3 regions of the Streptomyces sp. NPDC029152 genome follow, and region 2 is predicted to be linked to each of the others. Evidence: riboswitches for the same ligand, from Rfam matches in the RefSeq annotation. Region 2 holds a riboswitch; each other region holds the start of a gene.
What was found. Region 2 has a riboswitch for cobalamin ahead of ACZ4V6_RS19990 (energy-coupling factor ABC transporter permease). Riboswitches for the same ligand answer to the same signal wherever they lie in the genome.
Positions count from the first base shown of each region.

Region 1: it holds a riboswitch for cobalamin, as region 2 does, so the genes downstream of both, ACZ4V6_RS13120 (ribonucleoside-diphosphate reductase subunit alpha) here and ACZ4V6_RS19990 (energy-coupling factor ABC transporter permease) in region 2, are expected to answer to the same signal.
Region 3: it holds a riboswitch for cobalamin, as region 2 does, so the genes downstream of both, ACZ4V6_RS17885 (cobalamin biosynthesis protein) here and ACZ4V6_RS19990 (energy-coupling factor ABC transporter permease) in region 2, are expected to answer to the same signal.

Region 1 covers NZ_JBVHWR010000005.1:186,483-196,661, forward strand. Annotated here, with positions in the region: gene dasA (N,N'-diacetylchitobiose ABC transporter substrate-binding protein DasA) at 1-835, opposite strand, end outside; gene ACZ4V6_RS13100 (GntR family transcriptional regulator) at 1,290-2,054, shown strand; gene ACZ4V6_RS13105 (DUF3311 domain-containing protein) at 2,191-2,448, shown strand; gene mctP (monocarboxylate uptake permease MctP) at 2,445-4,082, shown strand; gene ACZ4V6_RS13115 (GNAT family N-acetyltransferase) at 4,156-4,662, shown strand; cobalamin riboswitch at 4,715-4,854, shown strand; gene ACZ4V6_RS13120 (ribonucleoside-diphosphate reductase subunit alpha) at 4,979-7,348, shown strand; gene ACZ4V6_RS13125 (ribonucleotide-diphosphate reductase subunit beta) at 7,348-8,361, shown strand; gene ACZ4V6_RS13130 (hypothetical protein) at 8,274-8,543, opposite strand; gene ACZ4V6_RS13135 (GlxA family transcriptional regulator) at 8,637-9,605, shown strand; gene ACZ4V6_RS13140 (bifunctional albaflavenone monooxygenase/terpene synthase) at 9,624-10,179, opposite strand, start outside.
Region 2 covers NZ_JBVHWR010000009.1:4,628-14,806, reverse strand. Annotated here, with positions in the region: gene ACZ4V6_RS20000 (chloride channel protein) at 1-356, shown strand, start outside; gene ACZ4V6_RS19995 (potassium channel family protein) at 353-928, shown strand; cobalamin riboswitch at 1,057-1,240, shown strand; gene ACZ4V6_RS19990 (energy-coupling factor ABC transporter permease) at 1,271-1,966, shown strand; gene ACZ4V6_RS19985 (energy-coupling factor ABC transporter substrate-binding protein) at 1,963-2,310, shown strand; gene cbiQ (cobalt ECF transporter T component CbiQ) at 2,311-3,060, shown strand; gene ACZ4V6_RS19975 (ATP-binding cassette domain-containing protein) at 3,057-3,896, shown strand; gene ACZ4V6_RS19970 (MFS transporter) at 3,912-5,528, opposite strand; gene ACZ4V6_RS19965 (TetR/AcrR family transcriptional regulator) at 5,938-6,594, opposite strand; gene ACZ4V6_RS19960 (VOC family protein) at 6,807-7,268, opposite strand; gene ACZ4V6_RS19955 (vWA domain-containing protein) at 7,494-8,552, opposite strand; gene ACZ4V6_RS19950 (xanthine dehydrogenase small subunit) at 9,231-10,179, shown strand, end outside.
Region 3 covers NZ_JBVHWR010000007.1:359,602-369,780, reverse strand. Annotated here, with positions in the region: gene ACZ4V6_RS17925 (enoyl-CoA hydratase/isomerase family protein) at 1-349, opposite strand, end outside; gene ACZ4V6_RS17920 (helix-turn-helix domain-containing protein) at 504-725, opposite strand; gene ACZ4V6_RS17915 (ABC-F family ATP-binding cassette domain-containing protein) at 1,061-2,659, opposite strand; gene ACZ4V6_RS17910 (hypothetical protein) at 3,114-4,532, opposite strand; gene ACZ4V6_RS17905 (alpha/beta hydrolase family protein) at 4,701-5,831, opposite strand; gene ACZ4V6_RS17900 (class II aldolase/adducin family protein) at 6,060-6,731, opposite strand; gene ACZ4V6_RS17895 (inorganic phosphate transporter) at 6,968-8,221, shown strand; gene ACZ4V6_RS17890 (hypothetical protein) at 8,256-8,477, shown strand; cobalamin riboswitch at 8,612-8,759, shown strand; gene ACZ4V6_RS17885 (cobalamin biosynthesis protein) at 8,875-9,840, shown strand; gene ACZ4V6_RS17880 (cobyric acid synthase) at 9,837-10,179, shown strand, end outside.

The DNA.
Region 1 (10,179 bases), on a different contig from region 2:
TGCCGCCCTCCCAGCCCATGCCGATGATGGCGCCGGTCTTGCCCTTGGCGAAGATCTCGCCCTGCTGCGGGGTGGCCTCGTCCTTGTCCTTGGGCGCCTTGGACAGGGCCTGGAACTTCTTGTAGGTCTCGGTGGCGGCCGCGACCTTCGGGTCGGCCAGGTTGGAGACGTACTTGTCGCCGTCCTTCTTGACCAGCTCGCCGCCCTCGCCGATGACCAGGCCCACGAAGTGGTACCAGTTCTGGCCGGGCAGGTAGATCGGCTCGGCGTCGGTCTTCTCGCCGATCGTCTTGAGGTCGTTGTAGAACTCGTCACGGGTCTTGGGCGTGTCCTTGATGCCCGCGTCCGCCCAGATCTTCTTGTTGTAGACGACCACGCGGTTGACCACGAACCACGGGGCGGCGTACTGCTTGCCGTCGAAGACGGCCGACTTGTTGAGGGACTCGGACCAGTCGGTGCCGATGCCGCTCTTGAGGTCGCTCAGGTCCGCCAGGCCGCCGGTCTTGGCGTAGGCCGGGGTCTGGGTGTTGCCGATCTCGAAGACGTCGGGCGGGTTCTCCTCGGAGAGGGCGGTGGTCAGCTTCTGCTGGATACCGTTCCACTTCTGGATCTCGAACTTGACCTTGGCCTTGGTCTTCGCCTCGAACTCCTTGGCGAGGTCCGCCTGCCACTGGTCGGGCGAGGAGCCGTCCATCACCCACACGGTCAGCGTCTGGCCGGCGTAGCCGTCCGCCCCGGCCTTCTTGCCGTCGTCGTCGCCGCCGTCGCCCCCGCACGCCGCGACCGAGACCATCATGCCCGCGATACCGATCGCGGCTATCAGCTTGCGCTTCACGCCACCCTCCTCAGGGATGCCACAAAACCCCCCTGCCTCCCCGCGGTTGCTCGTCGACGCGGACCGCCCATGGGGCCGGGACCTGGACCAATGGTGTAGACCAGTAGGGGGAGCTTGGCCCAGACCAATAGGGCTGTCAAGGGTGTTCAAGCGCCCCCCGGACGTCCGTGATGCGACCGAGATATGCAGGGACCTTTCATTGCGCAAGCGACACATCGGACGGGCCGGCGCCGGGTGTACCACCGCTTCCCGGCGGGGCGCCGGGACCGGCCGGACGGCATGTACCAACGCCCCCACGGCGGCGCGGTGGACTAGACCAACGGGGGCCTCGGAGGTATACAGAGGGGATCACGGAGCGTGCGGGATCCTCCCGGCACGAACCCGTGCCACGATGTGAGCCGTGGCCGATAGGGGATGTCGGTCGCTTCGGCACCCGGAGCCGGGAAGGCAGAGCATGAGCACCGACGTCAGCAGTGCGGAGAACGAGGGTGGGGCGACCGTCCGTACCGCGCGCGTGCCCAAGTACTACCGACTGAAGAAGCACCTGCTCGACATGACCCGGACACAGGCGCCGGGCACGCCGGTCCCGCCCGAACGCACGCTGGCCGCGGAGTTCGACACCTCGCGCACGACCGTGCGCCAGGCCCTGCAGGAGCTGGTCGTCGAGGGCCGCCTCGAACGCATCCAGGGCAAGGGCACCTTCGTCGCCAAGCCCAAGGTGTCGCAGGCACTGCAGCTCACCTCCTACACGGAGGACATGCGGGCCCAGGGTCTCGAACCCACCTCGCAGCTGCTGGACATCGGCTACATCACCGCCGACGAGCGCCTCGCCGGGCTGCTGGACATCACGGCGGGCGGCCGGGTGCTGCGCATCGAGCGGCTGCGCATGGCCAACGGCGAGCCGATGGCCATCGAGACGACCCACCTGTCGGCGAAGCGCTTCCCCGCCCTGCGCAGGTCGCTGGTGAAGTACACGTCCCTCTACACGGCCCTCGCCGAGGTGTACGACGTCCGTCTCGCCGAGGCCGAGGAGACCATCGAGACCTCGCTGGCGACCCCGCGCGAGGCCGGCCTGCTCGGCACCGACGTCGGCCTGCCGATGCTGATGCTCTCCCGGCACTCGCTGGACCGTACGGGCCGGCCGGTGGAGTGGGTGCGGTCGGTGTACCGGGGCGACCGCTACAAGTTCGTGGCCCGGCTCAAGCGGCCCCAGGACTGAGCGTCCCCTCCCCCGCGCCGCACGGCGTCGCGGGCGAGGACCGATATGCGGACGAGGTCTTCCGCTGTCTCGACGCCGTCACCTACATTTTCGTGCGCACTGCACCAGGTGATCAGCGAGGGGACGGAGCCACCGCATGTCGCAAGCCCCAGAAGTGAACAGAGGGCCGACGGTGACGCCGGCGCGCGTCGTCATCGCCCTCTGCCTCGTCGCACCGTTCGTGGCCATGTTGTGGGTCGGGTCGTACGCCGAGACCGACCCGGCCCTCATCGGCATCCCGTTCTTCTACTGGTACCAGATGGCGTGGGTGCTGATCTCCACCGTGCTGACGGTGATCGCGTACAAGCTCTGGCAGCGTGACCAGCGCTCCCGCCGGGAAGGCGGGGCCGAGTGAACGACGGCGTGAACGGCGTCGCACTCGCCGTCTTCATCTTCTTCTTCGTGCTCGTCACCGCGATGGGCTTCATGGCCGCCCGCTGGCGCAGGGCCGAGAACGAGCACAGCCTCGACGAATGGGGCCTGGGCGGCCGCTCGTTCGGCACCTGGGTCACCTGGTTCCTGCTGGGCGGCGACCTCTACACGGCGTACACCTTCGTGGCCGTGCCGGCGGCGATCTACGCGGCGGGCGCGTCCGGCTTCTTCGCCGTGCCGTACACGATCCTGGTCTATCCGCTGATCTTCACCTTCCTGCCCCGCCTGTGGTCGGTCTCCCACAAGCACGGCTACGTGACGACCTCGGACTTCGTGCGCGGCCGGTTCGGCTCGAAGGGCCTGTCGCTGGCGGTCGCCGTCACCGGCATCCTCGCCACGATGCCCTACATCGCGCTCCAGCTGGTCGGCATCCAGGCCGTGCTGGACGTGATGGGCGTCGGCGGCGGCGAGGACACCAACTGGTTCGTCAAGGACCTGCCGCTGCTGATCGCCTTCGGCGTGCTGGCGGCGTACACCTACTCGTCGGGGCTGCGCGCGCCCGCGCTGATCGCGTTCGTGAAGGACACGCTGATCTACATCGTGATCGCCGTGGCCATCATCTACATCCCGATCAAGCTGGGCGGCTTCGACGACGTCTTCGCCAAGGCGGGCGAGGCGTTCGGCCAGACCAACGAGGTGACCGGCAAGCCGCGCGGCGCCGTGGTGCCGCCCGAGGCGGGCCAGTGGACGTACGCCACGCTGGCGCTCGGCTCGGCGCTCGCGCTGTTCATGTACCCGCACTCGATCACCGCGACGCTGTCCTCGCGCAGCCGTGAGGTGATCCGCCGCAACACCACGATCCTGCCGCTGTACTCCCTGATGCTCGGCCTGCTCGCGCTGCTGGGCTTCATGGCGATCGCGGCCGGGATCAAGGTGAGCAACGGCCAGCTGGCGATCCCGCAGCTGTTCGAGGACATGTTCCCGGACTGGTTCGCGGGCGTCGCCTTCGCGGCGATCGGCATCGGCGCACTGGTCCCGGCGGCGATCATGTCGATCGCGGCCGCGAACCTCTTCACCCGCAACATCTACAAGGACTTCATCAAGCCGGACGCCACCCCGGAGCAGGAGACCAAGGTCTCCAAGCTGGTGTCGCTGCTGGTGAAGGTGGGCGCGCTGGTCTTCGTCCTGACGATGGACAAGACGGTCGCGATCAACTTCCAGCTGCTCGGCGGCATCTGGATCCTGCAGACCTTCCCGGCCCTGGTGGGCGGCCTGTTCACCCGCTGGTTCCACCGCTGGGCCCTGCTCGCCGGCTGGGCGGTCGGCATGGTGTACGGCACCCTCGTCGCGTACGGGGTGCCGTCGCCGACCAACCCGGACCAGAAGCACTTCGGCGGCTCCTCGGAGGAGATCCCGGGTATCGGCGAGATCGGTTACATCGGTCTCACCGCCTTCGCGCTGAACGTCCTGGTCACCGTGGTCCTGACCTTCGTCCTGAGGGCCGTCAAGGCCCCCGACGGCGTCGACGAGACGCAGCCGGCCGACTACACGGCGGACGCGGGCGACCCGGGCGTCCGGGTGGAGCTGCCGCCGGCCACGGCGGGCACCTCGCACTGACCCGCGCACGGGCGACGGGCCGTCGGAGAAAACCGGCGGCCCGTCGCCGTACCCGTCGGGCACACTCGGCGGCATGGACTTCGTGATCCGGCACGCGGCCGCCGACGAGTACGACACCCTCGGCGAGATCACCGCGCGGGCCTATCTCCAGGACGGCCTCCTCGACTTCGGTGAGGACGACGCCTACCTCGGCGAGCTGCGGGACGTGGCCGGACGGGCGGCGGCCGCGGAGGTCCTGGTGGCCGCCGCGGACGGCCGCGTCCTCGGCGGCGTGACCTTCGTACCGTCCGGCGGCCCCATGGCCGACATCGCCCGGCCCGGCGAGGCCGAGATACGCATGCTCGCCGTCGCCCGCGAGGCACGGGGACGCGGCGTGGGCGAGGCACTCGTGCGGACCTGCGTGGACCGCGCCCGGGCCGTCGAGGGCTGCACCGGCCTCGTGCTGTCGACCCAGCGGGCGATGCGCACCGCCCACCGGCTCTACGAACGCCTGGGCTTCGCCCGCACCCCCGACCGCGACTGGAACCCGCTGCCGGAGCTCGACGACATCATGCTGCTCACCTACCGGCTGCCCCTCTGACACCGACGCGGCACAACATCTGGGGGTGCTCGCAGGTCGCGGCACAAGATGTATGCTCGTGCTCGCTGTCGCCGCAGGGGAATCCGGTGCGAATCCGGAACTGTCCCGCAACGGTGTACTTGTGCGTGTTCGCGTCCCCGCGTGAGCACGCACGGGCTCAGTCCGAGGACCTGCCGACAGTGCGCCCGGCCGTCCCGGCCCGGGTGCCATGACGTCCGGGCCTCGTGGAGTGGGCCGGTGGACGCGACGCCGTGTGCGCTCGTGAGCTGCCCCCTGCCCTCCGCCAGGCCCCGTGCCGAGCGAGGGAGAGCCCCACGTGACCATCGCGCCAGCCGATCCGGCTCCAGCGACCCCGGTGACCGAGGAACCCGACGGACCCGGTGCCGCCCTGCTGCGGACCCTGACCGGCCTCACCGCCGACCTCCCCGACGCCGATCCCGGCCGGGTCGCCGCCGCCGCGCTGCGCGGCCGGTCCGCGCGCGCCGACGAGGCGGAACTGCGGGAGCTCGCCACGGAGGCCGCGGCCGGCCTGATCTCGGAGGACCCGGCCTACTCCCGCCTCGCCGCCCGGCTGCTGACCATCGGCATCCGCGCCGAGGCCGCCTCCCAGGGCGTCACCGGCTTCACGGAGTCCGTCGCCACCGGCCACCGCGAGGGCCTGATCGCCGACCGCACGGCCGCTTTCGTCCGCCGGCACGCGGCCCGCCTGGACGCGCTGATCGACCCGGCCGCCGACGACCGCTTCGGCTACTTCGGGCTGCGCACGCTGTACAGCCGCTACCTGCTCCGGCACCCGATCACCCGCAAGGCCGTCGAGACGCCCCAGCACTTCCTGCTGCGCGTCGCGGCCGGACTCGCCGAGGACGACACCACCCGGTCCGCCGACGAAGTCGCCGCGCTCTACGGTCTGATGAGCCGTCTGGACTACCTGCCCTCCTCCCCCACCCTCTTCAACTCCGGCACCCGGCACGCCCAGATGTCGTCCTGCTACCTCCTCGACTCCCCCAAGGACGAGCTGGACTCCCTCTACGACCGCCTCCACCAGGTCGCCCGCCTGTCCAAGCACGCCGGCGGCATCGGCATCGCCTACTCCCGCGTCCGTGCCCGGGGTTCGCTGATCCGCGGCACCAACGGGCACTCCAACGGCATCGTCCCGTTCCTGAAGACGCTGGACGCCTCGGTCGCCGCCGTGAACCAGGGCGGCCGGCGCAAGGGCGCGGCGGCGGTCTACCTGGAGACCTGGCACGCCGACATCGAGGAGTTCCTGGAGCTTCGGGACAACACCGGCGAGGACGCCCGCCGGACGCACAACCTGAACCTCGCGCACTGGATCCCGGACGAGTTCATGCGCCGGGTGGACGCCGACGGGCCGTGGTCGCTGTTCTCGCCCTCGGACGTGCCGGAGCTGGTCGACCTGTGGGGCGCGGAGTTCGACGCGGCCTACCGGGCGGCCGAGGCCAAGGGCCTGGCCCGCAGGACCCTCCCGGCCCGCGAGCTGTACGGCCGCATGATGCGCACCCTCGCGCAGACCGGCAACGGCTGGATGACCTTCAAGGACACCGCCAACCGCACCGCCAACCAGACCGCCGAGCCGGGCCACGTCGTGCACTCGTCCAACCTCTGCACGGAGATCCTGGAGGTCACCGACGACGGGGAGACGGCGGTCTGCAACCTGGGCTCGGTCAACCTCGGCGCGTTCGTCGACCGGGCGGCCGGTGACATCGACTGGGAGCGGCTGGACGCCACCGTCCGCACCGCCGTCACCTTCCTGGACCGGGTCGTCGACATCAACTTCTACCCGACCGAGCAGGCGGGCCGCTCCAACGCCCGCTGGCGCCCGGTCGGCCTCGGCGCGATGGGCCTGCAGGACGTCTTCTTCCAGCTGCGCCTGCCCTTCGACTCCCCCGAGGCGAAGGCCCTGTCCACCCGCATCGCCGAGCGGATCATGCTCGCCGCGTACGAGACGTCCGCCGGCCTCGCCGAGCGGAGCGGCCCGCTGCCGGCCTGGGAGAAGACCCGTACCGCGCGGGGCGTGCTGCACCCCGACCACTACGGCGTGGAGACGGCCTGGCCGGAGCGCTGGGCCGCCCTGCGCACGCGCATCGCCGCGACCGGGCTGCGCAACTCGCTGCTCCTCGCCATCGCGCCGACCGCCACGATCGCCTCCATCGCGGGCGTCTACGAGTGCATCGAGCCGCAGGTGTCCAACCTGTTCAAGCGCGAGACGCTGTCCGGCGAGTTCCTCCAGGTCAACTCGTACCTGGTCGACGACCTCAAGCGGCTGGGCGTGTGGGACGCCCGCACCCGCGAGGCGCTGCGCGAGGCCAACGGCTCGGTGCAGGACTTCGCGTGGATCCCCGAGGACGTGCGCGCGCTGTACCGCACCGCCTGGGAGATCCCGCAGCGCGCCCTGATCGACATGGCCGCCGCCCGCACCCCGTACCTCGACCAGGCCCAGTCGCTGAACCTGTTCCTGGAGACGCCGACCATCGGGAAGCTGTCCTCGATGTACGCGTACGCCTGGAAGCAGGGCCTGAAGACCACGTACTACCTGCGCTCGCGCCCGGCGACCCGTATCGCCCGCGCCGCCGGGCGCACCCCCGCCGTCCCCCTGCAGGCCGCCCCCGATCCCGAGGCGGTCGCCTGCTCCCTGGAGAACCCCGAGTCCTGCGAGGCGTGCCAGTGATGAACGACCACACGAAGAACCTGCTCGACCCGGGCTTCGAGCTGACCCTGCGCCCCATGCGCTACCCCGACTTCTACGAGCGCTACCGGGACGCCATCAAGAACACCTGGCACGTGGAGGAGGTCGACCTCCACTCGGACGTCGCCGACCTCGCCAAGCTCACCCCCGAGGAGCAGCACCTCATCGGGCGGCTGGTGGCGTTCTTCGCGACGGGCGACTCGATCGTCGCGAACAACCTGGTGCTGACCCTCTACAAGCACATCAACTCCCCCGAGGCGCGGCTGTACCTGAGCCGGCAGCTGTTCGAGGAGGCGGTGCACGTCCAGTTCTACCTGACGCTGCTGGACACCTACCTGCCCGATCCGGACGACCGCGCCGCCGCCTTCGCGGCCGTGGAGAACATCCCCTCGATCCGGGAGAAGGCCGAGTTCTGCTTCACGTGGATGGACTCGGTGGAGTCGATCGACCGCCTGGAGACCAGGGCCGACCGCCGCCGCTTCCTGCTCAACCTCATCTGCTTCGCCGCGTGCATCGAGGGCCTGTTCTTCTACGGCGCCTTCGCCTACGTGTACTGGTTCCGCAGCCGGGGCCTGCTGCACGGCCTGGCGACCGGCACCAACTGGGTGTTCCGCGACGAGACGATGCACATGTCCTTCGCCTTCGACGTGGTCGACACCGTCCGCAAGGAGGAGCCGGACCTCTTCGACGACGAGCTGCGGCGGCAGGTCACCGAGATGCTGCGGGAGGCCGTCGAGGCCGAGCTGCAGTTCGCGCGCGACCTGTGCGGTGACGGCCTCCCGGGCATGAACACCGACTCGATGCGGCAGTACCTGGAGTGCGTGGCCGACCAGCGCCTGACGCGCCTCGGCTTCGCCCCGGTGTACGGCTCCGAGAACCCCTTCTCCTTCATGGAGCTCCAGGGTGTTCAGGAGCTGACCAACTTCTTCGAGCGGCGTCCCTCGGCGTACCAGGTGGCGGTGGAGGGCACCGTCGACCTGTCCGAGGACTTCTGAGTCCTGCGGGTCTCCTCCCGCGCGACGGCCTCGCGGCGCTCCCGTTCCTCGTGGGCCTCCCTGATCTGTCGGTCGATGCGCCGTTCGCGCACGATGCCGACCACCGACGGGAGGACCATGAGGACCAGGAGTCCGAAGGTCACGAGCATTCCGAGCAGGGCTTCTGTCTGGTCTGCGTTCATGCACACCACTGTCGCGCTCCGGACCCCTCCCCGTGAGTGGCAGGACTGCCGTAGGACCTCGATTTCCTGCCACTCCCGGTGCACACTGGCAGCATGCTGAAGAACGTGGCCGCCGTCCTGCTGGACGGCGTGCATCCCTTCGAACTCGGCGTGGTCTGCGAGGTCTTCGGCATCGACCGGAGCGACGAGGGACTGCCGGGGTACGACTTCGCGGTGGTCTCCGCGGAGGGCCCTGCGCTGGGCACCCACGTCGGCGGACTGAGCGTCTCCACGCCGTACGGGCTGGACCGTCTCGAGGAGGCGGACCTGATCACCGTGCCGGCGGGCGACGACTTCGCCCGCCGGGGGTACCCGCCCGAGCTGCTGGACGCCCTGCGGCGGGCCGTGGACCGGGGCACGCGGGTGCTGAGCGTGTGCTCCGGGGTGTTCGTGCTGGGCGCCGCCGGGCTGCTGGACGGGCGGCGCTGCGCGGTGCACTGGCACCACGCGGCCGAGCTGGCCCGGCAGTACCCGCGGGCGGTGGTCTCGCCCGACGTGCTCTACGTCGACGAGGACCCGGTGATCACCTCCGCCGGCACGGCCGCCGGGATCGACGCCTGTCTGCACATCGTGCGCAAGGAGCAGGGGCCGGAGGTCGCCAACAGGATCGCCCGGCGCATGGTCGTGCCGCCGCACCGGGACGGCGGCCAGGCGCAGTACATCGAGCGGCCGCTGCCGCGCTCCTCCTGCGACACCGTCGGCGAGGTGCTGGCCTGGATGGAACAGCACCTCGACGAGGAGGTCACCGTCGAGCAGCTGGCGGCCCGGGCGCACATGTCACCGCGCACCTTCGCCCGCCGCTTCCAGCAGGAGACGGGGACGACTCCCTACCGCTGGATCCTGCGCCAGCGCGTGCTGCTGGCCCAGCGGCTGCTGGAGGCGACGGACGAGACGATGGACGCGATCGCCTGGCGCACCGGTTTCGGTACGGCGGCGGCCCTGAGGCACCAGTTCGTCAGGGCACTCGGCACCACCCCGTACGCCTACCGGCGCACGTTCCGGGGCCCCGAGGCCGCCGCCTGAACCGCGTCACCGCGGCGCTCACCTCGCCACGGGCCGCACCAGCAGCTCGTGCGGACGCAGCGTGATGCCCACGCGCACGGCGTCGTTCGAACCCGCCACCTGCTCGAAGCGGTACTTGGTGGCGAGCGCCGCCGTGATCAGCGTCAGCTGCGCCATGGAGAAGTGGTCGCTGGGGCACTTGCGATTGCCCACGCTGAACGGCCGCATGGCGTATTTCGGCAGTTCCGTCACACGTTCCGGAAGCCATCGGTCCGGGTCGAACTCCAGGTTGCGGGCGTACGACTTCGGATCGCGCTGGATCGCGTACGGACTGTAGATGATGTCCGCCCCGGCCGGAATGCGATAGCCACCGAGTTCCGTCTCCACCACGGCTCGGCGCGTCAATACCCATACGGCGGGGCGCAAACGCATGGCCTCCACGATGACATTGCCGGTGTGCGTGAGCTCGCGGACGTCCTCGAATGCCACAGGGCGCCCGCCGGTGACCGCTTCGACTTCGTCGCGTATGCGGTCGGCATGTTCCGGGTGTTCGGCAAGTGCCTGCAGCAACCACATGATCGTGGAGGCGATGGTC
Region 2 (10,179 bases):
GCAAGGGGCTGGCGTGGGGCATCGCGCTGGGCAGTCTGCGCGGTGGTCCGATCTTCCCCTCCCTGCTGCTGGGCGCGGCCACGGCCGTGGCCTGCTCCGGCCTGCCCGGCTTCGGCGTGACCCCGGCCCTCGCCCTCGGCATGCCCGCCGCCATGGCCGCGGTGACGGGGCTGCCGCTGGCCAGTTCGGTGCTCGCGGTCCTGCTGCTGGGCGCGGACGCGCACGAACAGATGCCGCTGGTCGTCATCTCGTCGGTGGTCGCCTTCGTCGTCGCCCAGGCGCTCCGCCGGAGCCCGCCGGAGCCCGGGCCGCCGGCGGGGGCGGAGGCGCGTTCCGGGCCGGGGACGGGCCGGTGACCGGCCGCGGGGGCGCCGGGCGGGCGCACCGGGCCGGGTCCGGTGTCCCCTGGCGTTCGGCGCGTCCCTGGCTGGCGCGGGGCGGTGCGGTCGTGTGCCTGGTCGCCGCCTACTTCCTGCTGCCCCTCGACCGGCTGGGTCCCCGTCACCCGGTTCTGAGCTGGCTCTTGTTCGCCCTGGGCCTGGCGACCGTCGCCGTTCTGCTGCTGCGGCAGATCCGCCGCGTCCTCACCGGCCGCACGGAGACCCACCCCGGCGTGGCCATCTCCCTGCTGGTCCTGCTGTCGGTGCACGTCTTCGCCGCGGCCTACTACCTCCTGGCCAAGCAGCCCGGTGAGTTCCACGGGCTGCACACGCGTGTCGACTCCCTGTACTTCACCGTCGTCACCCTGGCCACCGTCGGGTACGGGGACATCACCCCACGGGGCCAGACGGCACGGCTCGTGACGCTCCTGCAGATCGTCTACAGCTTCGTCTTCCTCACCGCCGCGGGGACGGCGCTGAGCCAGCAGCTGCGTTCCCGGGTGGCCCGGGACTCCGGCGGCGGCGCCCCCGACGGCGAGGGCATGTGAGGCTGAGATCTTCGCCACGTCGGGCGGGGGCGCGCGGCCCCGTACGACGGCGTGCCCGCGCGGGAAGTCCCCCCGGCCCCGGGGGCCGGCCGCCGGGAGGCCCGCTTGTCACCACCCTCGTGGGCGCACTACTGTCGCCACGCCTTGGTGAACGGGAAATCCGGTGAAGTACCGGTGCGGCCCTCGCCACTGTGATCGGGAAGTCCGGCTCCGGCCCTCGCGGGCAGCCACTGGGTCCTCGTGACCCGGGAAGGCGGAGTTCGGGCGGTGGTACCCGTCAGCCAGGAGACCGGCCAAGGCGCGTCGTCCATCCACGAGGTGCTGGAGAGGGTCTGCTGAGCCATGCACATAGCCGAGGGCTTCCTGCCTCCGGCGCACGCGATCGCCTGGGGCGTCGCGTCCGCGCCGTTCGTCGTCCACGGAGTACGGTCACTCACCCGTGAGGTCCGGGAACATCCCGAGAGCACGCTGCTGCTCGGGGCGTCCGGAGCCTTCACGTTCGTACTGTCGGCCCTGAAACTGCCGTCCGTCACCGGGAGTTGCTCGCACCCCACCGGGACCGGCCTGGGCGCCGTCCTGTTCCGGCCGCCCGTCATGGCGGTCCTGGGCACCATCACCCTGCTCTTCCAGGCGCTGCTGCTCGCCCACGGCGGGCTGACCACGCTCGGCGCCAACGCCTTCTCGATGGCGATCGCCGGCCCGTGGGCCGGGTACGGCACCTACCGCCTGCTGCGCCGGTACGGGGCGCCGCTGATGGTCACGGTGTTCTTCGCGGCGTTCGTCGCCGACCTGTCCACGTACTGCGTCACCAGCGTGCAGCTGGCGCTGGCCTTCCCCGACCCGAGCAGCGGATTCCTGGGCGCGCTCGGCAAGTTCGGGTCCATCTTCGCCGTCACGCAGATCCCGCTCGCGGTGAGCGAGGGCCTGCTCACGGTGGTCGTGATGCGGCTGCTGGTGCAGTCCAGCAAGGGCGAGCTGACCCGGCTGGGCGTGCTGCCGGCCGGCACCGGCGCCCGCGAGGAGGCGGTCGTCCGATGAGCCGCAACACGAAGATCAACGTCCTGCTGCTGGCCGTCGTGGCCGCGCTCGCGGTGCTGCCGCTGGTGCTCGGCCTCGGCGACCACAAGGAGGAGCCGTTCACCGGTGCCGACGCCGAGGCGGAGACGGCGATCACGCAGATCGAGCCGGACTACGAGCCGTGGTTCTCGCCGTTGTACGAGCCGCCGTCCGGGGAGATCGAGTCCGCGCTGTTCGCCGTGCAGGCGGCGCTCGGTGCCGGGGTGCTGGCCTACTACTTCGGGCTGCGCCGGGGACGGCGGCAGGGCGAGGAGCGGGCGGCCCGGGCCGCCCGGCAGGACGCGCGCGCGTCCGAAGGGGACTGAGTGCTGCCGATCGACGCGGCGGCGCACAGCAGCCGGTGGCGCCACCGCCACCCGGTGGACAAGGCCGTGCTCGGGCTGGGCCTGACCGTGCTGGCGGTCTCGCTGCCGCCCTGGCCGGGCGCGGCGCTGGTGCTGGTCGCGGCGCTGGCCGTGCTGCTCGGTCCGGCGGGTGTGCCCCGGCGGCGGCTGTGGCGGGCGTACCGGGTGCCGCTGGGGTTCTGCGTGACCGGCGCGCTGCCGCTGCTGGTGCGGGTCGGGGGTCCCGGCGGGTTCGTGGGCGTGGCGGACGGCGGCGCGGCGCGTGCCGGGGAGCTGCTGCTGCGCACGTCGGCGGCGTCCCTCGGGGTGCTGCTGTTCGCGTTCACCACCCCGATGTCCGACCTGCTGCCCCGTCTGGTGCGGGCCGGGGTGCCGGCGCCGGTGGTGGACGTGGCGCTGGTGACGTACCGCATGAGCTTCCTGCTGCTGGACTCCGTGCGCCGGATCCGCGAGGCGCAGGCCGCGCGGCTGGGGCACACCACCCGGGCCGCCGCCTGGCGTTCGCTCGGCGGGCTGGGCGCCACGGCGTTCGTGCGGGCCTTCGGCCGGGCGACGCGGCTGCAGGCGGGGCTCGCCGGGCGCGGTTACGACGGCACGCTGCGCGTGCTGGTGCCCGAGGCCCGGGTCTCCGTGCCCTTCACCGCGGCGAGCGTCACGCTGCTGGCGGCGCTGGCCGTGCTCACCTTCGTACTGGAAAGGCCGTTGTCGTGAACGAGCCCGCCGAACCGGCCCTGGTCTCCCTGCGGGGCGCGTCCTTCGGGTACGAGGAGGGGCCGCTGGTGCTGAGCGGCCTGGACTTCGAGGTGCGCGAGGGGCGCGCGCTGGCGCTGCTGGGCCGCAACGGCAGCGGCAAGACGACGCTGATGCGGCTGCTCAGCGGCGGACTTCGGCCGCACGCCGGGCGGTTGAGCGTCGAGGGGCGGCCGGTGACGTACGACCGCGCGGGGCTGACGCGGCTGCGGACGACGGTGCAGCTGGTGGTGCAGGACCCGGACGACCAGTTGTTCGCCGCGTCCGTCGCCCAGGACGTGTCCTTCGGGCCGCTGAACCTGGGGCTGCCGGATCCGGAGGTCCGCTCCCGGGTCGAGGAGGCGCTCGCCGCGCTGGACATCGCCGCGCTCGCCGACCGGCCCACGCACCTGCTGTCGTACGGACAGCGCAAGCGGACCGCGATCGCCGGCGCGGTCGCGATGCGGCCCCGGGTGCTGATCCTCGACGAGCCGACCGCCGGGCTCGATCCGGACGGACAGGAGCGGCTGCTGGCCACCCTCGACCGGCTGCGGGAGGGCGGCACCACGGTGGTGATGGCCACGCACGACGTCGATCTCGCCCTGCGCTGGTCGGACGACGCCGCCCTGCTCACCCCGACCGGGGTGCACACCGGCCCCACGGCGCCGACGCTGGCCCGCACGGACCTGCTCGGTCCGGCGGGACTGCGGCTGCCGTGGGGCGTGGCGGCGGCACGGCTGCTGTGCGCCCGGGGGCTGCTGACGGACCCGGCCGCGGGCCCGCGCACGGCGGAGGACCTGGCGGCCCTGGCCGACTGACCCGCCCGGCGCCGCTCAGTTCGCGGAGTCGCTGTACTCCGCGTCCCGGGCCGGCGCCGGCTCGTCCGCGGGCCGGTGCTGTGCGGCGGCGCGGCGGCCGGGCAGGACGGCGAGGACGATCGCGGTGCCGGCGGCCATGATGATCCCGCCGATCAGGCTGGTCGTGGCGACGCCGTGGGCGAAGGCCTCGTGGACGGCGTCGACCAGGGCCTGGGCCTGCTGCGGCCCGGCCGACGGCGACGTGGCGACCCGTTCGGCGACGGCCAGTCCGGCGCCGACGGAGTCCTGGGCGGTGTCCAGCGCGGCCGCCGGGAGCCGGTCGCCGGCCAGGTCGGCCAGGTCGTCCCGGTAGGCGGTGCCGAGCAGGGAGCCGAGGACGGCGATGCCGAGCGAGCCGCCGAGTTCCAGCGCGGTGTCGTTGGCGCCGCCGCCGACGCCGAGTTCGCTCTCCGGGAAGGAGCCCATGATGGTGTCGGTGGCCGGGGAGACGCTGAGGCCGATCGCGAGGCCGAGCAGCAGCATCGGGGCCAGGAAGCCGGAGTACGTCGAGCCCTCGTCGACGAGGACGAGCAGGAAGACGCCGACGGTGCCGATCACCATGCCGGACCCGATCATGGCCTTGACGCCCAGCTTCGGGGTCAGGCGCCCGGTCACGGCGGCGCCGACGAACACGGCCCCGGCCAGCGGCAGCAGCCGCACGCCGGTCTCCAGGGCGCCGTAGCCGAGGACGAACTGCAGGAACTGCGTGGAGTAGTAGATGGCGCCGTAGGTGCCGAAGAAGAAGAACAGCACGGCCAGCATCGAGCCGCTGAACGGCCGCTGGAGGAACCTGCGCACGTCCAGCATGGGCTGCGGGTGGCGCAGTTCCCAGGCCACGAAGGCGGCCAGGCCGACGGCCGCGACGACGGCGGCGGTGACCGGACCGGCGCCCCAGCCGAAGTGCGGGCCCTCGATGGTCGCGTAGACCAGGCTGCCGACGGAGACGATGGAGAGCAGGCCGCCCACGTAGTCGATGCGGCCCATGCCGGTCGCGCGGGACGGGGGTACGAGAAGCAGCGCGCCGATGACGGCGAGGACCGCGACGGGGACGTTGACCAGGAAGGTCGAGCCCCAGGAGTGGTCGCCGAGCAGCCAGCCGGCGACCAGCGGGCCGACGGCGATGGCGAGTCCGGAGGTGGCCGTCCAGGCCGTGATGGCGCGGGCCCGCTCACCCCTCGGGAACATCGCGACCAGCAGGGACAGCGTGGCCGGCATGACGACGGCGGCGCCGACGCCCATGATCGCCCGGGCCGCGATGACCAGGCCGGTCTCGTGGACCAGGCTGCCCATCACCGAGCCGCCCGCGAAGACGGCCAGGCCGGCGACCAGGGCGCCGCGGCGGCTGTACTTGTCGCCGATCGCGCCCAGCACCAGCATCAGCGCGGCGTACGGGACGGTGTAGCCGTCGATGACCCACTGCAGGTCGCTGCTGCTCAGACCCAGGTCGGCGGTCATGGCCGGGGCGGCCACGATCAGGGAGGTGTTGGCCATGACGACGATCAGCAGGCTGAGGCACAGCACGGTCAGGGCCCACCAGCGCCGTGGGTACGGCCCGGTCATCTTCTCGACGGGTGTGGTGGCCAGTAGGGGCATGGAGGGGCTCCCGGATGCGAGGGCGAGTTAATTGCCCATCGATGTGCAGTCTCGTGTCAGGTTAGGTTCTTGCCCATCGATGTGCAAACAGCCTTCGGGTGCCCGTCGGCGGCCGCCGCACGCCCCCGGATCCCGCACCGGGCCGGACGCGGACGGACGGCGGCACCGACGGCACGCCCGGTGAGGCGGCCGGCGTGGCGCGCCGCACCCGGACGGGCGCTTCCCGGGGCGGGCCGCACCGATCGCGGCGGGTGCCACGGCCCGCGCCGCGACGGAGACGGCCCGTCGGGCACGGGCACGGGCGCGGGCGCGGGCGCGGAAACGACCCGGCGCGCGGGTCCGCACGCGCCGGGCGTCCGGCACGGAAGGGACCCGCTCGCACCGGGAGCGCGGACGGGGTCCGCGGGGATCAGTCGCCGGTCGCCGGCTTCGCGGGGACCGTCGGGGCCACGGACTCGACGACGGTGCGGGCCCGCTCCTGGGGGACGCCGGCCGCGACGAGCGCGGCGACGACGGCCCGGGTGCCGTCGTCCTCCAGCGCGCCCGTGTTGACCTGCTCCAGCAGGGCGACCGTCATCGCCTCCAGCCCGGCGCTCAGCACGGCGGGCGGCAGGTGGGCGGGAAAGGCGCCGTCGCGCTGGCCACGTTCCAGGATGGCGGTGACCTCGGCGCGGGCCGGCGTGAGGATCTCGGCCACGCGCTCCGCGCCCAGGTCGTGCCGGGCCAGCGCCAGCAGCATCCGGTAGCGGTCGCCGACGGGCCACATCATCAGCATGAAGTACGCGAGGGCACGCTCGGCCGGTTCGGTGGGCCCGGACCCCTCCGCGGCCGACGCCATCGTGCTCCGCAGCACCTCGGAGGCCTCCTCGGCGAGGGCCTCCAGCAGCGCCGCGCGCCCCGGGAAGTGACCGAACAGGGTGCGCCGTACGACGCCGGCGGCCCGCGCCAGTTCCTCGAGGGTGGTGTCCGGGTTCCGCCCCAGCTCCCGGCGGGCCGTGGCCAGGATGCGCGCCCGGTTGGAGCGCGCGTTGCGTCGCTGCGGCTCGCGGGCCACGGGCTTGGACACGGGAGGACCTCGGTGGATCGGTGCGGCGGGGCGGGGCGGGACGGCGGGGCGACCATTCTGGCACGGAGGACTCCCGCGGGCCGGTCGCCGCCTCCGGTCCCGCGGGCGCCGGCCGGTCCGCACCGCACGGGCGCGGGCCCGCCCGGCGGCGACCCGCCCGGCGAGCCGGACGAGGGACCGGCCGCGGCCTCCGGCGACCGCGGCCGGGCGTGTCAGTCCAGGCAGAACTCGTTGCCCTCGGGGTCGGTCATCACGATGAAACCGGTGCTCATCGGGGGCTCCGGCTCGAAGCGGCGCACCCGCGTCGCGCCCAGCGCGACGAGCCGTTCGCACTCGGCCTCCAGCGCCGCCATCCGCTCCTCCCCCTGGAGTCCGGGGGCCGCCCGGACGTCGAGGTGGACCCGGTTCTTGGCGCTCTTGCCCTCCGGGACCCGCTGGAAGAACAGCCGCGGGCCGTGCCCGTCCGGGTCCTCGATGGCCGAGCGGCTGTCGCGCTGCTCCTCCGGTACGCCGATCCCCGCGAGGAAGTCGTCCCACGCGGCGAGCGGGTCGGCGCCCTCGGGCACGTCGGTTCCGGGCGGGCCGGGGTGGACGTAGCCCAGGACGTCGCGCCAGAAGCTCGACAGCGCCCGGGGGTCATGGGCGTCGAAGGTGACCTGGAAATGACGGCTCATCGGGTTGCTCCGTTCACAACGGGATGTCGGTCGAGTGCGTCCGTGCACATCGCGCCCACCCTGACACCCCTCGCGGCCGGAATCCGTCCGCTTTCCCGCATCGGCTTTCCCGCATCGGCGGCACGCATACGGCCGGCGGTCGGCGGTGTTCACCCGCCCGCGGGGCTGGACCAGCCCCGCGGGCCGTCCGCGCCCGGGCAGGCGGGGCGGAGCGGCGGGTTGCCCTCAGACCATGACGAGCAGGCGCGTCCGCGGCTTGAGCTTCCTGTTCACCGAACGACTCTGCACGTACACCTCCAGCTCGGGGTTGTTGCCCGCCTTCACGGACACGGTGCCCTGGACACCGGTGCCGAACAGGAGGCTGCGCGCCGCGTCCCCCGTGTAGGCGCGGTCGGTCCTCTTCTCGACCACGACGACCTCCTTGTCGGGCTGGACCAGAGCCCGGGCGCCCAACTGGTAGAAGCAACAGCCGCGTTCGTACGTCACGCCCGGGTGCGAGTCGACGAAGGGCCGGATCTCGGTCTCCTTGTCGACCTTCAGGAGCCGGTACTTGCCGGCCGGGATCGGTTCGAGGTTCGCCCGCACGTCGTCGACGGATATGTCCTGGCCGACGGCGAACAGGTTCTTCGTGCCGCGGACACCCTGTTCGCGGCCCCTCAGGAAGCCGGTGGCGGCGGCCCGCACGGTGCCGATCGCCTCCTCGACACCCTCCTGGGAGTCCGCGTCCCAGATGGCGATGTTGCCCGCCGGGAAGCCGTAGTTCTGGGCAGTGCGCTTCGCCAGGGAGTTCGGGACGAGGATCGCGGACGTCCAGTGGCCCGGGAGACCGTTCATCTTCGCCGTGATCCTGTCGAGCCAGGGGCCGAGGACGGTCATGTCGCCGTCGTGGCGCCTGTCGCCGCCGGAGGCGTTCTCCTCGCCGTCCGTCACCACGATCTGGAGGAAGCTGTGCTCGCCGTACTCCTCCCAGATGTGCCCCAGGTCGTCCAGGGACTTGAGGGAGGCCTCGATCAGGGCCGTGGCGCCGTTGTTGACCTTGTACAGCCCCCGCATGGACGGCAGGTGCTTCACGTCCATGTCCCAGACCAGGTTCTCCACCCGGTGGTCGAAGGAGTAGAGGCTGATCCGGGTCTCGTGACCGAGGCTGTCCGACTCGGCCTTGAGGCCGGCCACGAACTCGTCCACGACGCGGACGAGTTGGCTCTGGTGCCGATGCATGGAACCCGAGCAGTCCACGACCAGCGCGACGTGATTCACCTTGTGCTGGATCCTGTTGGCGGACATGGTTCTGCTCCTTCTGCGAGGCTCCCCGACTGGTGCTCGAACCCTAGGAGGAGGCACTGACAACGGCTCCTGACGCGCGATCACCCGTCCCGCGACGGCGCGCCCGGCGCCCAGGGGACGCCGGCCCGGCCCCTGCCGCCCGTGCCCGGGGGAAATACGCCGACGCAATTCCCGAACGGCCCGTCGCACATGCGAGGAAATGCGACCCGAACCCCTCGTAAATGCGAGGACGACTTCCGTGGGACGGGTACGCGGCGGCCGCGGGACGGCCCCGCCCGGTCGCCTCGTGAGCGGGTGCTCGCGCGGCGGCGGGAATCGGCCGGCGGCAGAGCCTTGACCGGCAGGCCCGTGGCACCGTATTTTCGACCGGACCGACTCGTGAGCTGCCGGAAGGAGGCGAAGTCGGATGTCGATCATCTCCGACCTGCATCGCCTCGCGCAGCGGACCGTCTGGGTCCCGGGTCGTGTAGCACACGGCTGCTGAACAGCCCTTCTTTCCCGGTGTGCCGGATCACTGGCCCCGGTTTCCCCTGATTTTCCTCACCCGTCCGCGGCACGCTCTCGCGCGCCGATTTCCGGCCGGGATTCTCACGCTTCAGCTGCGCCACCGAAAGAGAAAGTCCCTGAAATGGCGACGAGCAACATCTGTACGACCGCGCTCCGAAATGAGGATGTGCCATGGTAGAGGCACGGATCACGGTCAACGGGAAGAGCACACCGATTTCCCCGGCCGCACCCCAGACGACGGTCCTGGATTTCCTGCGTGAGCGCGGCCTCACCGGGACCAAGGAAGGCTGCGCCGAGGGTGAGTGCGGCGCGTGTTCGGTCCTGGTGGCCCGTCCCGGGGTGAACAAGCCCACCGACTGGGTGGCGGTCAACGCCTGCCTGGTCCCGGTCGCCTCCCTCGACGGTCAGGAGATCGTCACCTCCGAGGGCCTCGCCACCCCCGGTGAAGCCGGCACACCGCCCACGCTGCACCCGGTGCAGGAGGAGATGGCGGTCCGCGGCGGCTCCCAGTGCGGTTACTGCACGCCGGGGTTCGTGTGCAGCATGGCCGCCGAGTACTACCGGCCCGACCGCTGCGCGCACGCGGCCACGGACGCCGACGCGGCCGACGGACACGACACCGAGCACGGCCCGAACGGTTTCGACCTGCACTCGCTGAGCGGGAACCTGTGCCGCTGCACCGGTTACCGCCCGATCCGCGACGCCGCGTTCGCCGTCGGCGCCCCCACCGAGGACGACCCGCTGGCGCAGCGTCGCGAGCAGTCCCCGCCCGAACCGGTCGCCACCGAATACACCCGGGGCGACAGCGTGTTCGTGCGGCCGGGCACCCTGGCCGAGACGGTCCGGCTGCTGCGCGGGCGTCCCGACGCCGTGGTCGTCGCGGGCAGCACCGACTGGGGCGTCGAGGTCAACATCCGTTCCCGCCGGGCGAACTGCGTGGTCGCCGTCGACCGGCTGCCCGAACTGCGGGAGCTGCGCGTCGAGTCCGACCACATCGAGATCGGCGCCGCGCTGACCCTCACCGAGATCGAGCGCCGCCTGGACGGCAGCGTCCCCCTCCTGGCGGAGCTGTTCCCGCAGTTCGCCTCCCGGCTCATCCGCAACAGCGCGACCCTCGGCG
Region 3 (10,179 bases), on a different contig from region 2:
GCCGCCACCAGGTGAACGCCTCCTGGTACTCGGCGATGGTCGCGTCCAGCTCGGCGTCGCCGCCCCGGGCGAGGTCGATGAACGACGGTTCGCCGTCGAAGCCCTCGGGCGTGAACGCCTGCCGGTCGAGCCCGGCCGAGAACGACTTGCCCTCGGCGCGCAGCACGACGACCCGGACGGAGCCCGGCAGCAGCCGGCCGGCCTCGGTGAGCGCGCGCCACAGAGCGGGGCTCTGCGCGTTGCGCTTGGCGGGGTTGGTCAGCGTCACCGTGGCGATCGCGTCGTCGACGGTGAGCCGCACGCCGTCCTCGTCGAGTGCGGGACCGGGGTCGTGGGCGGGCGAAGCCATGGGGCGCCTCCGAAGGGTGCGGTCGTCGTCCCCGCCGTGCGCCGGCTGCCACGCCGTACCACGACAGAGCTGAGTGACTGCACAGTAACCACCCGGCCGGCCGGACGACCGACCGGGTGGCCACCATCGGAGCCGAGGGGCCACCCGGGGTGGATCAGGCCGATGCGGCCTTCTTGCCCCGGGTCGCCCCGCCACGCCCTCGGAGCGTGACGCCCGACTCGCTGAGCATGCGGTGCACGAAGCCATACGAGCGGCCGGTTTCCTCGGCCAACGCCCGGATGCTCGCACCGGCGTCGTACTTCTTCTTCAGGTCTGCCGCGAGCTTGTCGCGCGCGGCGCCGGTCACCCGGCTGCCCTTCTTCAGAGTCTCGGCCACCCGTGCCTCCTCATGGGAAGTGCGCTCTGGTCTCCTCATGATCACCCCTCGTGGGCCTCATGGCCACCCATTCGGCAAGGTCGATGAGACAAGGTGGTGACGACAGGAGCGCGTCCCCACATACGGAATGGGCCATTCCAAAGAATTCCTCGTCTGCGACCGCACGATCTCGTCGGCGAAAGCGCAGGTCAGAAAGGCGACACGGCCGGGGCCTCCACGATGGAGGCCCCGGCCGCAAAATCGATGTAGGACACACCTCATGATGAGGAGATCTCACACAGATGGTGGATCACGGATCGGCCGAATGATCCATACCCGGTGGATCATCCATTCGGTCAAGCGAGGGCGACGAGGTCCGCGTAGTCGGCGCCCCACAGGTCCTCGACGCCGTCCGGGAGCAGGATGATCCGCTCCGGCTGGAGCGCCTCGACGGCGCCCTCGTCGTGGGTGACGAGCACGACCGCGCCCTTGTAGGTGCGCAGCGCGCCGAGGATCTCCTCGCGGCTGGCCGGGTCGAGGTTGTTCGTCGGCTCGTCGAGCAGCAGCACGTTCGCCGAGGAGACCACGAGGGTGGCAAGCGCCAGGCGGGTCTTCTCGCCGCCGGAGAGGACCCCGGCCGGCTTGTCCACGTCGTCGCCGGAGAACAGGAACGAGCCGAGTACCTTGCGGACCTCGACGAGGTCCATGTCGGGCGCGGCGGAACGCATGTTCTCCAGGACGGTGCGGTCGGGGTCGAGGGTCTCGTGCTCCTGCGCGTAGTAGCCGAGCTTGAGGCCGTGCCCCTCGATGACCTTGCCCGTGTCGGGCTGCTCGGCACCGCCGAGCAGGCGCAGCAGGGTGGTCTTGCCGGCGCCGTTGAGGCCGAGGATGACGACGCGGGAGCCCTTGTCGATGGCCAGGTCGACGTCGGTGAAGATCTCCAGCGAGCCGTACGACTTGGACAGGCCCTCCGCCATCAGCGGGGTCTTGCCGCAGGGCGCGGGCTCGGGGAAGCGGAGCTTGGCGACCTTGTCGGACTGGCGGACCGCCTCCAGGCCGGACAGCAGCTTGTCGGCGCGGCGGGCCATGTTCTGCGCGGCGACCGTCTTGGTGGCCTTGGCGCGCATCTTGTCGGCCTGCGAGTGCAGGGCGGCGGCCTTCTTCTCGGCGTTGGCGCGCTCGCGCTTGCGGCGCTTCTCGTCGGCCTCGCGCTGCTGCTGGTAGAGCTTCCAGCCCATGTTGTAGACGTCGATCTGGGAGCGGTTGGCGTCCAGGTAGAAGACCTTGTTGACGACCGTGTCGACCAGGTCGACGTCGTGGGAGATGACGATGAAGCCGCCGCGGTAGGTCTTCAGGTAGTCCCGCAGCCAGACGATCGAGTCGGCGTCGAGGTGGTTCGTCGGCTCGTCGAGCAGCAGCGTGTCCGCGTCCGAGAACAGGATGCGGGCCAGCTCGACGCGGCGGCGCTGACCGCCGGAGAGCGTGTGCAGGGGCTGGCCGAGCACGCGGTCGGGCAGGTTGAGTGCGGCGGCGATGGTGGCGGCCTCGGCCTCGGCGGCGTACCCGCCCTTGGTGAGGAACTCCGTCTCCTGGCGCTCGTACTGCCTGAGGGCCTTCTCGCGGGTGGCGCCCTGGCCGTTGGCGATGCGCTGCTCGTTCTCGCGCATCTTGCGGATCAGGGTGTCCAGGCCGCGGGCGGAGAGGATGCGGTCGCGGGCCAGCACGTCGAGGTCGCCGGTGCGCGGGTCCTGCGGGAGGTAGCCGACCTCGCCGGAGCGGGTGACGGTGCCGGCGGCGGGGATGCCCTCGCCGGCGAGGACCTTGGTGAGGGTGGTCTTCCCTGCGCCGTTGCGGCCGACCAGGCCGATGCGGTCGCCCTTGGCGACGCGGAAGGTGGCGTTTTCGATGAGCACGCGGGCACCGGCGCGCAGCTCGATGCCGGAGGCGGAGATCACGGACAGACTCCAGGGCGGGTGGTTGACGGGATGGGCGGCTGAGGACGTTTCCCGCCGTCTAATGCGCGAGGAGAATGGCCATGGGGCCAGTCTAACGGGGCCGTGCAACCGCTTTTCCCGGGCTCGGGTCCCCGCGGGCGCCCGTTCGGGGCTCTCCTGTGCGGACGCGCAGGTCGCGGGCGCTGTCGGTGGCCGGTGCGGGGCTGGGCGACGGGCCGGGTCACGGGACTCCCCGGCGTCCGGCCACCGGCACCGGCCCGCAAGGGGGGTGACCGGTACGGCGGACGCCCGGGCGTCCGCCCGACGCCGCCGGGGTCACGGGCAGCCGCTTCGGTGGGCGGCGGGGAAGGCGGGCACGACGGGGACGCGCGTCGTGGCGGACGACGCCGGCGCGCACCACCGGCGGGCCGCGGGGCACGGCGCCCCGGCGGGTTCCGGCCGTCGGGACGTCCCGTCAGTCGCCTCCCGTGTGCACCTGGAACGCGGCTCGGCGCACGGCCTTCGCCAGGGCCGGGTCGGGGTGGGCGGCGGCGAGGGCGACCAGGACCTGCACGGTGCGCGGGTGCCCGACGGCGCGGACCTCGTCGAGGAGGGCCGGGACGGTGGGCTGCACCGCGGACTCCAGGTGCCGGACCAGCAGCGGGGCCTCGCCGTGGTCGGCGACGGCGGCCGCGGTGTCGACCCACAGCCAGGTGGCCTCCTGACGGGTGAGGACCTCGTGGGCGTCCTCGGGGTCGGCTCCGTCGTGCTCGGCCAGCCACAGCAGGGCGTACGGGCGCAGCGTCGGCTCGTCGAGCACGGCGCGGACCTCGGGCTCGGCGGGGGCGCCGACCACGCGCAGCGCCTCGAAGGCGAGGCCGCGCAGCAGGGCGTCCTCGCCGCGGGCGGCGGCCAGCAGCTCGGTGACGGCACCGCCGACGGGGCGGGCGGCGAGCCAGGCGCGGTACTCGGCGCGGGCCGCGTTCGGGCGGAGCCGGCCGCAGCCGCGGAGCATGGCCTCGGCCGACTGCTCGATGTTCCCGGCGGGGCTCTGCGCGGCCACGCAGATCTGCTCCAGCTTGACCCAGACCGCCCAGCTGCCCAGCGGGGTGAGGGTGGCGTGGCCGTCGCCGCAGGTGAGGGCGCCGACGGAGGCCAGGGCGTGCAGGGCCCAGTCGAGGAGGGGGGCGAGCGGGGCGCCGTCAGCGGCCTGCTGGGGCTGCGGGACCTCGGGGGTCCCCGGCTCGAGCCGGGGGCCGTAGGGGACCTCGCAGCGCTCGGTGCGCAGTTCGGTGACGCGCTGCTCCAGCAGGTCCAGGAGCTGTGCCACGGGGACGGGCCCGGCGGACAGCTGGAGGAAGGAGAGCACCTGGGGCATCGCGGAGACGACCTCGGCGACGGCGGCGGGCTCGTGGCCGTCCGGCTCGGGGTGGGCGAGCGACCAGGCGTCGAAGAGGGCGACCCAGCCGCGCAGCACGGCGCCGTCGTCGCGGTTCCAGGCGCGCAGGCGCCAGCCGGGACGGGCGGTGCCGCCGTGGACCTCGACCAGACCGGCGAGGCGGGCGGTGTCCCAGTCGGCGCGGACCTGGGCCACGGTCAGGCCCAGCTCGCGGGCCGCGTGTTCGGCGGTCGCGTCGGACAGGGTGGCCTTGCCGTCGGCGGTCGCGCTGCCGCGGCCGGGACCGAGGGCGGCGTCGGCCCAGCGGGCGATGCGGGCGGCGTCGGCCAGGCCGGAACGCGCCATGCGGGCCAGTTCCGACCGGGCCGGTGTGCCCTCCGGGGGACGCGGTGCGGCGCGGTGCGGGCGCCGCTGGTTCATCGCTCTGGGGGCGGCGGCCAGGGGTCGCGGACGGACGAGTCGAAGCCTGGAGTCGCGCGGGATACGGGACGTCACGGGTGCAGTCTTCCGGTTGACGGTCCGAAAACCCAAACGGAATGCCGGGAGCGGCGACGAGGAGGGCCGGTGCGGCCCCCCGAAGGGCGGTCCGGGGGAGGGAACCGGCCATCGGCACGGCCCTGACCGGAACCCGGGCGGCGTGCGGCGGGGCGGGGCCCGCCGGGGTCACACGAGGGGGGTCAGGAAGCGGCGCAGGGTCTCCAGGTAGGTGTCGGGGTCGGCGTTCCACATGGCGCCGTGCGGGGCGCCGGGGACGGTGTGGAGGGAGACCAGCCGCGGGTGCGCGTCGGCGAAGCGGCGGGTGAGGCGCCAGGGGGCGACCGTGTCGTCGGGGCCGTGGAAGACGAGGGTCGGCACCGTGAGGCGTTCGCGGACGGCCCGGCCGGGGGCGCCGTCGGCGTGCAGTCCGGCGCGGCCCTGCGCGGCGCGGACCGCGAGCGGCAGCAGCACGCCGGGCGTGTGGCGGGCGGCGGCCAGGGCGCGCAGGGTGGTCTCCCAGCTGAGGACCGGGGAGTCCAGGACGAGCCCCGCGATGCGGTCGCGGGCGGCGGAACGCGCGGCGGTGCGCAGGGCCATGGTGGCGCCGGTGGACCAGCCGAGCAGGACGACCTGACGGGCGCCGTGGTCGAGGGCGTAGTGGACGGCGGCGTCCACGTCGTGCCACTCGGTCTCGCCGAAGTGGTGGAGGCCGTCGGGCGAGGGCGGGGCGCCGGCGTCGCCGCGGTAGGCGAGGGCGAGCACCGGGACGTGCCGGTCGTGCAGGGGAGCCATGAGGTTCAGGGCGTGCTCGCGGGTGGTGCCCAGGCCGTGCACGGCGATGATCCAGGTGGGGCGGGCGCCGGGCACGAACCAGGCCGGGAGCGGGCCGAGCGCGCCGGGGACGTCGACGTCGGTGTGGTCCAGGCCGAGGGCGGTGCCGGGCGTGCCGACGTGCAGGTTGGGCGTGAGCCAGACCTTGTCGCCGGTGCTGAAGGTGCCGTGCGCGACGCCTTCGAGGCGGCGCACGACGGTGTCGGCGCCGTGCTGGGCGGTGCTCAGGACCGGGCCGACGATCGCGTGGGAGGCGTCGCCCGCGAGGCCGTAGCGGCCGGGGCGCAGCGCGGCCAGGTCCCGGGTGAGGGTGATCTGCCCGGCGGCGGTCCCGTGCACGGTCAGCCGGGGTTCGGTGGGCAGGGGCCGGCCGGGGGGCGCCTTGAGCGCGGCGTCGCTGGCCAGCCGGCCGGCGGCGACGCTCGCCGCGCCGGCCGCCGCCAGGGCTGCGGTGACTGCGGCGGCCGTTGCTGTGACAGTGCGCATGGGGCCAGTCTCCCGGTGGAGTCCATGGGCGGCCAGCGGGCGGACGACACGGGGTGACGGCGCCCGGCCGGGCCCGGGACCACGGGCCGGCTCGACTGCCGGTACCCGCGAACCCGCCCCGTAACCTTCCCCCCGCCCCGCCCCGCCCCGCGGCGCGCGACCCGCCCCGGCCGCTTCGTCCGGCGCGGCCGCTTCGTCCGGCGCGGGCGCGGCGCGCCGCCGCGGCCGTCAGCCCGGCTGGCCGTAGGTGTGCAGGCGTTCCGCCACCTCGTCGAGCTGGGCCTGCGTGAGCAGGGACGGGGTGCGGCCCGGGACCGAGGAGGCCGTCAGCCACAGGCGGCACATCCACTCCAGCTGGGCGGTGCGGTCGTAGGCCTGGTCGAGGGTGGCGCCGTAGGTGATCGTGCCGTGGTTGCGCAGGAGGCAGCCGGTGCGGCCGGTGAGGGCGGCCAGCATGGTGCGGGCGAGTTCCTCGGTGCCGTAGGCCGCGTAGGGGGCGACCCGGACGGGGCCGCCGAGCGCGGCGGCCATGTAGTGGACCGGCGGCAGCTCGGGGACGAGCAGCGAGACCGCCGTCGCGTGCACGGCGTGGGTGTGGACGACGGCCCGGGCGTCGGTGGCGCGGTAGACGGCGAGGTGCACGGGCAGCTCGCTGGTGGGGACCAGCGTGCCGAGCACCTGCCGGCCGTCGAGGCCGACGCCGGTCACGTCGCCGGGGGCCAGACGGTCGTAGGGCACACCCGAAGGGGTGACGAGCACCGTGTCGCCCACGCGCACCGAGACGTTGCCCGAGGTGCCGACCACCAGTCCGTCGGACACCGTGCGCCGGGCCGTCGCGACGAGCGCCTCCCAGGCCTCGGACTCCTCCGCGGACACCTCTCCGACCCTCGACTCCGTCACAGTCCACGCCTCCCGTCGGGCGTCCCGCACGCCCCTCGCCGCGCCGCGGTCCGGCGCCTCGCGGCGATCCTGCCAGGCACGTCTCCGGAGAGCGTCGGCGCGGGCACGCAGCGCAGGCGTTCACGGAGGTCACGGCGCCGTTTCCGGTCACCATGACGTCCGGTCCAGTTCATCTTCCGTTCACCCTGGTTACCTACGTTCGACGCGCCAATGACCTCGAACGATTGCCTGGGTAAATGGAAAGCTTCTCGCTGATCCTCGCGATTGTGGTGGTGACCGCACTCGCGTTCGATTTCACGAACGGTTTCCACGACACCGCGAACGCGATGGCAACGACCATTTCGACCGGTGCGCTCAAGCCCAAGGTGGCGGTGGCGATGTCCGCCGCCCTGAACCTTGTCGGCGCCTTCCTCTCGGTGGAGGTCGCCAACACGATCTCCAAAGGTCTCGTCGACGAGACCGGCATCCGTCCCGAGGTCATCTTCGCCGCGTTGGTCGGCGCGATCCTCTGGAACCTGCTGACCTGGCTGGTCGGGCTCCCGTCCAGTTCCTCGCACGCCCTCATGGGCGGCCTGATCGGTGCCGCCGTCGCGTCGGCGGGCGTCGGCGCGGTCCACGGCGACGCGCTCGTCACCAAGGTGCTGCTGCCGGCCGTCGCCGCCCCGATCGTGGCGGGCGTCGCGGCGACGCTCGCCACCCGGCTGACGTACTCGCTCGGCCGCAAGGCCGACGGCAGGGCCGCGGAGAAGGGCTACCGCGCCGGGCAGATCGCCTCGGCCGGCCTGGTCTCGCTCGCCCACGGCACCAACGACGCCCAGAAGACGATGGGCATCATCACCCTCGCCCTGATCGCCGGCGGCGCCCTCTCCCCCGGCTCGAACCCGCCGCTGTGGGTCATCCTGTCCGCGGGCCTGGCCATCGCGCTCGGCACCTACCTCGGCGGCTGGCGCATCATCCGCACCATGGGCAAGGGCCTGACCGACCTCCAGCCGCAGCAGGGCTTCGCCGCCCAGACCAGCGCCGCCACGGTCATCCTGGCCTCCTCGCACCTGGGCTTCTCCCTCTCCACCACGCACTCCGTCTCCGGCGCGGTCATGGGCGCGGGCCTCGGCCGCAAGGGCGGCGTGGTGCGCTGGTCCACGGCCACCCGCATGTTCGTCGCCTGGGGCCTGACCCTGCCGGCCGCGGCGCTGGTCGGCGCGCTCGCCGAGTGGGTCTGCGGCTTCGGGGACTGGGGCACGGCGCTCGTGGCGGTCTTCCTGGTCGCTTCCAGCTTCGCGATCTGGCGGATCTCCCGGCGCGAGGTCGTCGACCACACGAACGTCAACGCGGGCGACGAGCCGGAGCCCGAGCCGGCCGGCGTGGTGACCACGGCGATCGCCGCCGTGACCCCGCCCCCGGCGGGCGTGGGCGAGGAGCTCACCGCCACCGTCGCGGCCCCGGCCGCCACCGCCGGCACCAAGGCCCCGTCGGCCGCCACCCCCGTCTGAGCCCGCCCGCCGGACACGAAGGAAGAGAACCGCCATGACAATCGACTGGGCAGCCCTCGGCTCCGTCTTCGGGGTCAGCCTCGTGGCCACCGTGGCTCTGGTGGCCCTGTTCACCCTCGGCATCGCCGGTCTCTCCCGCCAGGAACGGGCCGTCGCCCGGGGCGGTTCCGCGGTGCTCGCGGTCACCGGCGCCTACGCCTGCTTCGCGGCCTGCGCGGCGGCGGTGGCGTACGGGATCTACCTGATCGTCGCCTGACCGGCACGGGAAGAGCGCGGGGCGCGGGACGGACTCCACCGTCCCGCGCCCCGCGCTCTTCCCGTGCCGGCGCACACCACCCGTGTGTGGGCCTTCGCACACTCCCCCGGCGCAGGTCAACGGCAAGTTGACGGGTGTTCGCGGGCCGTGGTGGACTGCCGGAGCCATTACGGCGGCAGGAGAGGAAGCCGGTGCGAGTCCGGCGCGGTCCCGCCACTGTCACCGGGGCGGTACGCGAGTACGGTCCCGGGAGCCAGGAACTCTCACCGCCGATTTCGTCGAACCAGGGCGTGGACACCCTGAGTGAGGACATATCGCCATGCGCGGCTGCCGTTCCAGGCTCACCAGCGACACACCTGCGCCGTCCCTTCCCGCGGCCCCCACGGCCGGCTGAGCCGTGCGCGCCGAACGCGTCTTCGCGTACGGCGCCGCCGCCGGCCTTCTCGGCGACCTCCTCCTCGGCGATCCGCGCCGCGGGCACCCGGTCGCCGCGTTCGGCCGTGCCGCCGGTGCCGTGGAACGGGTGCTGTGGCGTGACCACCGGGGCTGGGGCGCGCTGCACACCGCCGTGTGCGCCGGCGGCGCCGCCGCCCTCGGAGCCGCCGCCGCCCGCGCCGTCCGCCCCTCCCCCGCCGCCTCCGTCGCGCTGACCGGCGCGGCCACCTGGGCCGTCGTCGGCGGGACCTCGCTGGCCCGCGAGGCCCGCGCGATCGGACGGGCCCTGGACTCCGGCGACGTCGAGGTCGCCCGGGCCCGGCTGCCGCACCTGTGCGGGCGGGACCCGCAGGCGCTGGACGCCGACGGCATCGCCCGGGCCGTCGTGGAGTCCGTCGCCGAGAACACCTCCGACGCGGTCGTGGGCGCCCTGGTGTGGGGCGCGCTCGGCGGCGTGCCGGGGCTGCTCGGCTTCCGGGCCGTGAACACCCTGGACGCCATGGTCGGCCACAGGTCCCCCAGGTACCGGCGGTACGGCTGGGCCTCGGCCCGGCTCGACGACCTCGCGGGCTGGCCGGGCGCCCGCCTGACCGCCGTCCTGACCACCGTGGCCGGCGGCGACCCCCGGGGCGCCGCACGGGCCTGGCGCGCCGACGCCGCACGGCACCCGAGCCCCAACGCCGGTCCCGTGGAGGCGTCCTTCGCGGGCGCCCTGGGCGTGCGGCTCGGCGGGACCCTCTCCTACGGCGGCCGGGTCGAGCACCGGCCGGTGCTCAACGGGGCGGCGGGGCGCGCCGTCCGGGCCGGATCCGGCGACATCGAGCGGGCCGTACGGCTGTCCCGGCGCGTGAACTGGCTGGCGCTGGGCGTGTGCGCGGGCGCGCGACTGCTCGTCCGCGGGATCGGCAGGAAGGGACGTACGTCATGAACGGTGGCCTCCTCGTCGCCGGCACCACCTCCGACGCCGGCAAGAGCGTCGTCACCGCCGGGATCTGCCGCTGGCTGGTGCGGCAGGGCGTGAAGGTGGCGCCCTTCAAGGCGCAGAACATGTCGCTCAACTCCTTCGTCACCCGCGAGGGCGCCGAGATCGGACGGGCCCAGGCCATGCAGGCGCAGGCGTGCCGGGTGGAGCCGACCGCGCTGATGAACCCGGTGCTGCTCAAGCCGGGCGGCGAGCAGAGCAGCCAGGTCGTGCTGCTCGGCAAGCCGGTCGGGGAGATGAGCGCCCGCGGCTACCACGGCGGGCGGCAGCAGCGGCTGCTCGGCA